One region of the Bradyrhizobium sp. 147 genome, then DNA from elsewhere that is predicted to be linked to it. Evidence: predicted binding sites of a transcription regulator. Region 1 holds the regulator's gene; each other region holds the start of a gene.
The links. Region 1 encodes PhoB, which activates phosphate uptake and scavenging genes when phosphate is short. Its sites were predicted from a motif close to TGTCATNNANCTGTCAT; they were not measured.

Region 1 (3,271 bases):
CGGCGCCGGAATTGCAGAAGAACACGAAGTCCGCGAAACTTTCGTTGCACAGACGCGTTGCAAGCCGTTCGCCATCGGGACTCTGGAACAGGTTCGACATGTGCCAGAGCCTGGTCGCCTGCTCCTGCAACGCCTTGACCAATGCGGGATGGGCGTGGCCGAGCGCGTTCACCGCGACGCCCGAGGTGAAATCGAGATAGCGATCGCCATTGGTCGCGATCAGCCAGCAGCCTTCGCCGCGCTCGAAGCCAAGGTCCGCCCTGGCGAAAACGGGAAGCAGATGCGGCGCGGCGCTGTTGGTCATGACCATCACTTGGATGTTGCATTTGGACGTTGAGACCTGCCTGGCATGCCTTGCGCAGCGCACCATTGACCGGTCCGGAAAACGAAACGTGCCGCCTTTTAAGGGCGGCACGCGTCACCATCTTATGCCTGGCAAGACGGGTGTCAATGCCGCCGGAAAGCCTCGCGAAACGCCGAATCCGTAGTCTTGCGGTGCCGATCTTGCAGGGTTTTCACCACGGAACATGTGGAAGCGAGTCGGCGGACTCTTGCGCGGGAGTCACGCCATATTGTAGCGTTCGGACTGTCAGATACGACATCTCGTGCAGCGGTTCTGATCCCAAGAGTCCTCATGTACCGGCGTAAACGTTCGGGCGTCAGTCACGCGCCCGGCGAGCCTTAAGGGATTCTGACGGCACGGGTTTTTCAAGGCTTAAGCATTCGCTGTGAGGCCCCAGGATGGCGGCGCGCAACGAGGGAAAGGGTGCAATGACGGTTTTGACCTGGTCCGATGATCGCGTCGAGCAGCTGAAGAAGCTCTGGGAGGCCGGACTTTCGGCCAGCCAGATCGCGGCCGAGCTCGGCAATGTGACCCGCAATGCCGTGATCGGCAAAGTGCACAGGCTTGGCCTGTCGGGCCGCGCCAAGAGCCCTTCATCGGCAGCGCCGCGGCCGCGCAAGGCGCGGCCCGCGCAGCATATGATGCGGGTGACCCGGCCGATCTCGCGCGGCAACACCGCGCTGGCGCAGGCCTTCGAGGTCGAGGTGGAGGCCGAACCGGTCACCTACGACAACGTGGTGCCGATGAGCCAGCGGCTGTCGCTGCTGGAATTGAACGAGGCGACGTGCCACTGGCCGGTCGGCGATCCCTCCAGCCCGGACTTCTTCTTCTGTGGCGGCAAGGCGCTGTCAGGCCTGCCCTACTGCGCCCAGCACTCGCGCGTCGCCTATCAGCCGGCAGCGGATCGCCGGCGGGCGGCACCGAAGCCGAGCACGCGGTGATTATTTCCTGAGATCGAGCCGGCAGCCGTCACGCGGTGACGGCGCAACAAACCCGATGTCGTCCCGGACAAGCGTAGCGCCGATCCGGGACCGATAGCCACCGCAAGCCGTGGTTACGGGGCCTCGGAGTTACCTTTTTCGCGCAACAATGGGCCCGGGTCCCGGATCGGCGCTTCGCTCCGGACAACGCTGCGCGTTGCCGGAGCTACGCTTGTCCGGGACGACGGCCGAGATTGTTGACGCAGCTGGGCCTACGTCTGCTCCGCCTTTGCAAACCGATCATCCAGCGCATAACCCGCGCCGCGGACGGTACGGATCGGGTCCTGCTCGCGGCCGAGATTGAGCAGCTTGCGCAGGCGGCCGATATGGACGTCGACGGTGCGCTCGTCGATGTAGATGTCGCGGCCCCAGACGCTGTCGAGCAGCTGCTCGCGCGAGAACACGCGACCGGGATGCTCCAGGAAAAACTCCAGCAGGCGATATTCGGTCGGGCCGAGATCGATCGGCCGGCCCGAACGCGCGACGCGGCGCTTGTCGCGATCGAGCTCGATGTCGCCATAGGCGAGCACGGTGGCGAGCCGCTCGGGGCTTGCGCGCCGCAGAAGGCCCTTCACGCGCGCGAGCAGCTCCGGCACCGAGAACGGCTTGACGATGTAGTCGTCGGCGCCGGTCGCAAGACCCCGCACCCGCTCGCTCTCCTCGCCGCGCGCGGTCAGCATGATGATCGGGAGCTGCTTGGTCTCGGGACGGGTGCGCAGCCGCCGGCACAGCTCGATGCCGGACAGTCCCGGCAGCATCCAGTCGAGCACGATCAGATCGGGGATGTGTTCCTTAAGGCGGGTGTCGGCGTCGTCGCCGCGCATCACCGTCTCCACGTCATAGCCGTCGCCTTCGAGGTTGTAACGCAGAAGCTCGGTGAGAGCTTCCTCGTCCTCAACCACCATAATGCGTGCGCCCATGTTGTCGTCGCTCCCTAGGTATTCGGTACCGTCGTGGCGAAGGTCGTCATGTCGCCCTTCGGCCGCTTGTCGGTGATCGCCTGCCCCTCGATCATGTAGAACACGGTCTCGGCGATGTTGGTGGCGTGATCACCGATCCGCTCGATGTTCTTGGCGCAGAACATCAGATGGATGCAGAACGAGATGTTGCGCGGATCCTCCATCATATAAGTGAGGAGCTCGCGAAACAGAGAGGTGCAGATGGCGTCCACTTCCTCGTCGCCCTTCCACACTGCCATCGCCGCCGGCAAATCGTGCGCGGCATAGGCATCAAGCACCGACTTGACCTGCTGCTGCACGAGGTCGGTCATGTGCTCCAGGCCGCGGAACAGTTTCAGCGGATGGAAGTCTGTCTCCAGCGCCGCAACGCGCTTGCCCATGTTCTTGGCGAGGTCGCCGATGCGCTCAAGATCGGTGGCAACGCGCATGGCGCCGACGATCTCGCGCAAATCCACCGCCATCGGCTGGCGGCGGGCGATGGTGAGCACGGCGCGCTCCTCGATGCGCTTCTGAAGCGCGTCGAGCTCGGCATCGGTGGTGACGACGCGCTGGCCGAGCGCGACGTCGCGGCGGATCAGCGCGTCGACGGAATCGACGATCATGCGCTCGGCGATGCCGCCCATCTCGGCGACGAGGCGAGTGAGCTCCTGGAGGTCGGTATCGAAGGCCTTTGCGGTATGTTCAGTACCCATGTCCCGTCTCCTCAGCCGAACCGGCCGGTGATGTAATCCTGCGTACGCCGATCGCTCGGCGACGTGAAGATCTTGCTGGTGTCATCGAACTCGATCAGCTCGCCGAGATACATGAAGGCGGTTTTATCAGAGACGCGCGCCGCCTGCTGCATATTGTGGGTGACGATCGCGATCGTGTAGTTCTCGGACAATTCCTGGATCAGCTCCTCGACCTTGGCGGTCGAGATCGGGTCGAGCGCCGAGCAGGGCTCATCGAACAAGATCACTTCGGGCCGTACCGCGACCGTGCGGGCAATG
Region 2 (3,271 bases), on a different contig from region 1:
CCTGGCCATCACGGGCCTGGCGGCGCTCGGCGTCTACATGGCCGCCGTGACGGACGTCCCGACGCCGGAAGCCGTCCGCGTCGGCAAGCTGTTCCTGACGCCGTTCGGCTACGCGATGTTCGTGAGCCCCCTGAAGTGGCTGTTCATGCTGGCGCCGCTCGCGATGGTGTTCGTGATCTCGGCGGGCATCAACCGTCTGGCACCCTCGACCGCCCAGATCCTGTTCTGGGTATTCTCGGCGCTGATGGGCATCTCGCTGTCGTCGATCTTCCTGGTGTTCACGCACACCTCGATCGTGCGGGTGTTCTTCATCACCGCGGCCACCTTCGGTGCGCTGAGCCTCTACGGCTACACCACCAAGCGTGACCTGACTGGCATGGGCTCGTTCCTGTTCATGGGCCTGATCGGCATCGTCATCGCGAGCCTGGTCAACCTGTTCCTGGCGAGTTCGATGCTGCAGTTCATTGTCTCGGTGGTCGGCGTGCTGGTGTTTGCGGGCCTCACCGCCTGGGATACCCAGCGGCTGAAGAACGACTACATCTACGGCTACGCCTCGGCCGGCGGTGACATCGCGGAGCGTGCGGCCATCACCGGCGCGCTGTCGCTGTACCTGAACTTCATCAACCTGTTCACGCTGCTGTTGCAGCTCCTCGGCCAGCGCGATTAAGCGATAGGCTGAGAGAACGACATCAGCCCCGGCCGAAAGGCCGGGGTTTTTGTTTGGGGCATGATGCCGCCACATACCCGGTGTCATCGCCCGCCAATGGTCTCGCCTTCGGCGAGCCCGATGACGGGCTCCGGCGGGCGATCCAGCATTCCAAAGCGTTCGTGAGAAGCCGAGGGGCCGCGGCGTACTGGATGCCCCGCCCCCGTGCGCAATTGGCACTAGGCGGGGCATGACAGCACGGAGAAGATGGAGACTGCTGCGCCTGCATGACGGCTGGGAAGCAGCCCTGCCCTCTTCCAGCGGCCGCGGGAAGGCTCTAATCTTGCCGCCATGTCCGCACCCGAAATCAGGCCCACGCTCGAGGCCGATCTTCCCGCCATCACCGCCATTTACCAGCAGGCCGTCCGCGAGGGCACCGCGACGTTCGAGCTGGAGCCGCCCGATCTTGCCGAGATGACGCGCCGCTATCGCGCGCTGATCGACGGCGGCTATCCCTATTTCGTCGCGATCCTTGATCGTCGCGTCGCCGGCTATGCCTATGCCGGTGCCTACCGGCCGCGGCCGGCCTACCGCTTCACGGTGGAGAATTCGATCTATCTCGATCCCTCCTTCCAGCGCCGCGGTGTCGGCTCTCTGCTGCTGGAGCGGTTGATCATCGAATGCGAGGCGCGCGGCTTCCGGCAGATGATCGCGGTGATCGGCGATTCCGCCAATGCCGGCTCGATTGGCGTTCACGCCAAGAGCGGCTTCGAGATGATCGGCACGCATCCCAATGTCGGGCTGAAATTCGGCCGCTGGCTCGATACGGTGATGATGCAGCGCGCCCTCGGCGAGGGCGCAAGCACGGTGCCGGGAAAGTAGGCGCGTTGCGCCTTTGTCGTCCACCCGACGCCGCCTACACCACCGCCAGCTTGCGATCGATCACCAGCAGCACACGCTCGAGCTCGTGACCGCGGCGCAGGATCAGGCCGGTCGCCGAGATCACGCTGTACATGCCCTGCTTGCGCGCGAGCCGCGGGTCCTTCTCGATGCGATAGATCGGCACTTCCGAGGCGCGGCGATAGACCGAGAACACGGCGCGGTCCTTCAGGAAGTCGATGGCGTAGTCGCGCCACTCGCCGTCGGCGACCATGCGGCCATAGAGATTGAGGATCCGGTGCAGTTCGAGGCGGTTGAACGTCACCCGGTTCGGCTGCGTCGTCACAGCGGCGGGGCGCGCCGCCGCGCGCTGCTCGCTCGGATCGGCATCCTCCGACATCAGACTCATGGGAAGCGCCTCCTGATCGCGCGACATGACCCCGCGTCCCCGAAGACCGTCCCGGGAACTGCGCTCATGACAATTGCATGATCGCGCCAACCGTACCGGGCCGCAAGAGGCTCCCTAGCTCAACCAATGGAATCGATTGCGAATCCGAACACACGCAGCGGTGGAACTCCGTCGCGGCAAACCGTCACGGGATCGTTAGCAGGAATCATAGTATCGCCGCTTTTCCGCCTAGCGACTGCCGCCCTGCATTGCGAAAACACTTACGTGCGTTGACCCGGTCCTTCGGTTCCGGATTCCTCAGCCCCCAGCCCCCCGGGGTCGACAGGATCGGGTCTGTACGCACGGCAAGGAGGGCCAACGCAAGTTGGTCCTTTTTTGTTTGTGTCGGGATGTTTCCGATCCTGCGAACTTGTCTCTGATCCGCACTATGATCCGCACAAAGGCTGTCTCTCCTCATCCTGAGGGCCGCGCTCTTGCGCGGCGTCTTGAAGGATGGAGGCCCCATTGCATCAGCGGGGGGCCTTTCATGGTTCGAGATGCCGCGCAAGGGCGCGCTCCTCACCATGAGGATTGAAAGCAGAGTACGACGCCAAAGAATCAGTGCAGAGACGTGTACGCCGCGCCCAGCATCGGGCCCGGCTTCTCTCGGCTGCCATCCTGGACATAGACCACCGCGCCGTCGACGCCATCGCGCGTGAGATTCTCGATCGGCACCGTCCAGCTTTCCGGACGGCCGGTCCAGTCGCCGACCTTCAGCAGGTTGCGCACGACGTTGTGATAGGTGACCTGCTGTCCGCGATTTTCGCCGCGGGTGATCGTGATGGGCACCGACTTGGCGATCGAGCAGATCCAGACCTCGCCATGCGAGACCGTGGGCTCGTTGCTCCCGGCCACCGAGACGTTGATCTGCTTGCCCGCAAGCGACATCGTCACCGGCACGCTCATCACCCCCGTGCCCCTGTCGGTCTTGCCGATCGCATTCTCGATGCCGGTGCGATCGCTGCCGATGACATGGGTCGAGCCATTGACGACGACCTGCGGCGTGTAGACCTCACGGTCGCCGCGCACGCGCGAGTAAGCACGCTGCCGTGCAGAGAAGCGTGAATCCGCCAGCGTGTCCTTCCAGCCGAGATAATCCCAATAGTCGATCGGCATGCTCAACGCGATGACCGAGGGATCTTTGGAGAGATCGCCGATGATCTTGTCGGCGGGCGGACAGGACGAGCAGCCCTGCGAGGTAAACAATTCGACAACGGCGCGGGGATCAGCCTCGGCGGGGCGGATGACGGCGACGATCGCACAGATGCCGAGAGCACCCGACCAGAGGGCACTGGACC
Region 3 (3,271 bases), on a different contig from region 1:
GCCCGATCCCGGCTCCTCGTTTCCGGTCTATCTGAAGGCGCTGGGCGAGACGCTGTCGATCGCGCTGCTCGGCACGACGCTGGCGGCGCTGTTCGCGCTCCCGGTCAGTCTGCTGGCCGCGCGCAACGTGGTGCCGTCGAAGATCCTGCGCTTTCCCGTTCGCCGCTTGCTGGATTCGATCCGCGGCGTCGACACGCTGATCTGGGCGCTGGTGTGGATCAATGTGGTCGGGCTCGGCCCGTTCGCCGGCGTGCTCGCCATCGCCGTGTCGGATTTCGGCGCCTTCGGAAAACTGTTCTCGGAGGCGATCGAGGGCGCCGACCAGAAGCAGGTTGAAGGCATCCGCGCTTCCGGCGGCAGCGCGCTGCACGAGATTCGCTTCGGGCTGCTGCCGCAGGTCCTGCCCGTGATCGCCGGTCAGGTGCTCTATTTCATCGAATCCAACACCCGCTCGGCCACAATCATCGGCATTGTCGGTGCCGGCGGCATTGGCCTCCAGCTCGCCGAGCAGATCCGCGTCTTGGAATGGCAGAAGGTGTCGTTCCTGATCCTGATGATCTTGGTTGCGGTTGCCGCGATCGATTTCATTTCCGGCAAGCTGCGCTTTGCGATTATCGGACGAAGGGCTATCGCTTAACTCAGGTGCGGCCGCAGTCTTCTTCCCTTCTCGCCTTGTGGGAGAAGGGGGCGCGAAGCGCCGGATGAGGGATCCGTCTCCGCGCATTCAAATGAGAGCTGGACTCGCGGAGAGGACCCCTGACCCGTCTCGCCGCTGTGCGGCGAGCCACCCTCTCCCACAAGGGGAGAGGGGAAGAGGGCTCACCCGTTCTCCACCAAAAACTCCACCCGCTCCGCCGCGAACCGCGAGTGCTTTGTCACCAGCGGTCTGCCGCCGAGATCGTGGTCGGTGGCATCGACCACGAGGATCGGTCGTCCCAGTGCAAGATCGAGCCGGGCGGCGTCGGTCGCGTCGACGATGCCGGCCGTTATCCGGGTCGCGCCGCGGCGGTAGTCGCGGATGCCGTAGTGCTCCAGCAACTTCGTCATCGAGCGCGTCGCGGCGAACACGGCACCTGCGCCCGGAAACAACTCGGCCGACAACCACGTGGTGGAGACGCAGATCGGCGTGCGATCGGCGAGGCGAATCGCCTCGATCCGCACCAGCGGCGCGCCGGCCTTCAAGCCGAGCTCGCGCGCCAGCTCCCGGGTTGCGACGTCATTGGAGGTCTCGATCAACTGGCCGCGCGGCTCGCGGCCGCCGGCGCCGACGATCTCGGAGAACCGGGTGCGCGAGCGCAGCGGATAGGCCAGCTTCTGCGCCTCGACATAGGTTCCGCTGCCGCGCTCGGCCCGCACCAGGCCGCGCTCGGCCAGCGCGGCCAGCGCGCGCCGCACGGTGTGGCGGTTCACGCGGTAGGTTTCCGCGATCTCCATCTCGCCCGGTAATTTGTCGCCGGCGGCAAAGCGGCCGTCGGCGATACCGCGCTCGATGCCGTCGGCGATGAGGCGCCACAGCGCGACGCCCGAAGATGCAGTGTCTTGCATGCTCATATCGCTGGTCAGCCTAGCTGAGAAATCACGCCTTTGTCACGAAACAGTCATGGCGCTCCTTTATGAAGTTGTCTAGTATCATAGACAACTTAGAATCGGCAAGTTCGGTGGATTTGGTGACCCAGCAGAATGACCAGCAAGCCCAGCGCAAGGCCGCGATGGCCGTGCTGGCGCACGCGGAGGCGGGCGAGATCGCCGCCCGCCTCCGCACACTCGCCCTGCCGGCCCATCAAAATCTGCGCGAAGGCGAAAACGGTCTCGTCATGCTGCGCGGCCGGGTCGGCGGCGACGGTGCACCGTTCAACCTCGGCGAAGCCACGGTCTCGCGTGCGGCGGTCCGGCTTGCCAGTGGCGAGGTCGGCTTCGGCTACACACTCGGCCGCGATGGTGAGAAGGCGCGGCTGATCGCGCTGTGCGACGCGCTGGTGCAGTCCAGCGATTTTGGCGCAGCCGTCGAGCGCGAAATTATCGCGCCGTTGCGCGAGCAGCTTATGACGAGGCGCCAGCAGGCAGCGGCGAAGACTGCCGCGACGAAGGTTGATTTCTACACCATGGTGCGCGGTGAGGGGTGAGATCATGACCACGATTGCAGAACTGCCGCCGGGTTTCGCCGACAGGGTTCTGTCGGCGCAATCGACCTTTCGTTCGGTCATGGATGCGATGGCGCGGCCGGGTTCGGTCCAGCGCATCGTTCCGACAGCCGGAGCGCCCCATACGATGATGCGCGGCACCGCCGCGATCGCGCTGACGCTGTTCGATCATGACACGCCACTCTGGCTCGATGCGCGCATGGCAGAAAATTCCGACGTGATGAAATGGCTCAAGTTCCACACTGGCGCGCCGGTGGTGCAGGACACTTCGATTGCCAGCTTCGCGCTGATCAGCGACGGCGCGGCGCTGCCGCCGCTCGAAAGCTTTGCGCTCGGCACCAACGAATATCCGGATCGCTCGACCACATTGATCCTTCAGGTCGATAGTCTGGGCTCGGGACGCAGCTTGGAGCTGCGCGGCCCCGGCATCGATAGCGCCACGACGCTCCAGGCGTCGATCAAGCCGTTCGATCTGTTCGAGCGCCTGCGGTTCAACGAGGCGCTGTTTCCGCGCGGCCTCGATGTGGTGCTGGTTGCCGATGATGCCGTGGTTGCGATCCCGCGCACCACGCGCGTCGCGAACAAGGGAAGCTGACCGCATGTATGTCGCAGTCAAAGGCGGCGAACGCGCCATCGAGAACGCCCATCTCCTGCTTGCAAACGCGCGGCGCGGTGACCCAAGCGTTCCGGAAGTCACGCTCGAGCAGATCTCGGAGCAGCTCGGTCTCGCCGTGGACCGCGTCATGAGCGAGGGCTCGCTCTATGACCGCCAGCTCGCCGCGCTCGCGATCAAGCAGGCGCGGGGCGATCTGATCGAGGCGATCTTCCTGGTCCGTGCCTTCCGCGCCACGCTGCCGCGCTTTGGCGCGAGCGAGCCGGTCGACACCGGCGCGATGCGCGTGCAGCGGCGAGTGTCGTCGACCTTCAAGGATATTCCAGGTGGCCAGATCCTCGGGCCGACCTTCGATTATACCCACCGCCTGCTCGATCCTTCGCTCGCAGAAGGCGTTGTGCCGGAAGCGCCAGTGACGGCGGAAGCATCAACGGCACCCACGCCGCGCGTGACGGATATTCTTGGCCGCGACGGACTGATCGAGTCCTCGCCGCAGGCCGAGGACGGCGCCAGCGTC

Region 2: the regulator PhoB is predicted to act here: its motif matches at 2,001-2,017, upstream of IVA87_RS02370 (DUF2794 domain-containing protein).
Region 3: the regulator PhoB is predicted to act here: its motif matches at 1,586-1,602, upstream of phnF (phosphonate metabolism transcriptional regulator PhnF).

The regions. Positions count from the first base shown of each region.
Region 1 covers NZ_JADPKL010000005.1:55,310-58,580, forward strand. Annotated here, with positions in the region: gene IVA87_RS00960 (aspartate aminotransferase family protein) at 1-304, opposite strand, end outside; gene IVA87_RS00965 (GcrA family cell cycle regulator) at 772-1,284, shown strand; gene phoB (phosphate regulon transcriptional regulator PhoB) at 1,536-2,243, opposite strand; gene phoU (phosphate signaling complex protein PhoU) at 2,258-2,974, opposite strand; gene pstB (phosphate ABC transporter ATP-binding protein PstB) at 2,986-3,271, opposite strand, start outside.
Region 2 covers NZ_JADPKL010000010.1:13,088-16,358, reverse strand. Annotated here, with positions in the region: gene IVA87_RS02380 (Bax inhibitor-1/YccA family protein) at 1-667, shown strand, start outside; gene IVA87_RS02375 (GNAT family N-acetyltransferase) at 998-1,528, shown strand; gene IVA87_RS02370 (DUF2794 domain-containing protein) at 1,563-1,934, opposite strand; gene IVA87_RS02365 (DUF1223 domain-containing protein) at 2,532-3,271, opposite strand, start outside.
Region 3 covers NZ_JADPKL010000089.1:137,228-140,498, forward strand. Annotated here, with positions in the region: gene phnE (phosphonate ABC transporter, permease protein PhnE) at 1-637, shown strand, start outside; gene phnF (phosphonate metabolism transcriptional regulator PhnF) at 820-1,551, opposite strand; gene phnG (phosphonate C-P lyase system protein PhnG) at 1,659-2,123, shown strand; gene phnH (phosphonate C-P lyase system protein PhnH) at 2,128-2,736, shown strand; gene IVA87_RS21775 (carbon-phosphorus lyase complex subunit PhnI) at 2,741-3,271, shown strand, end outside.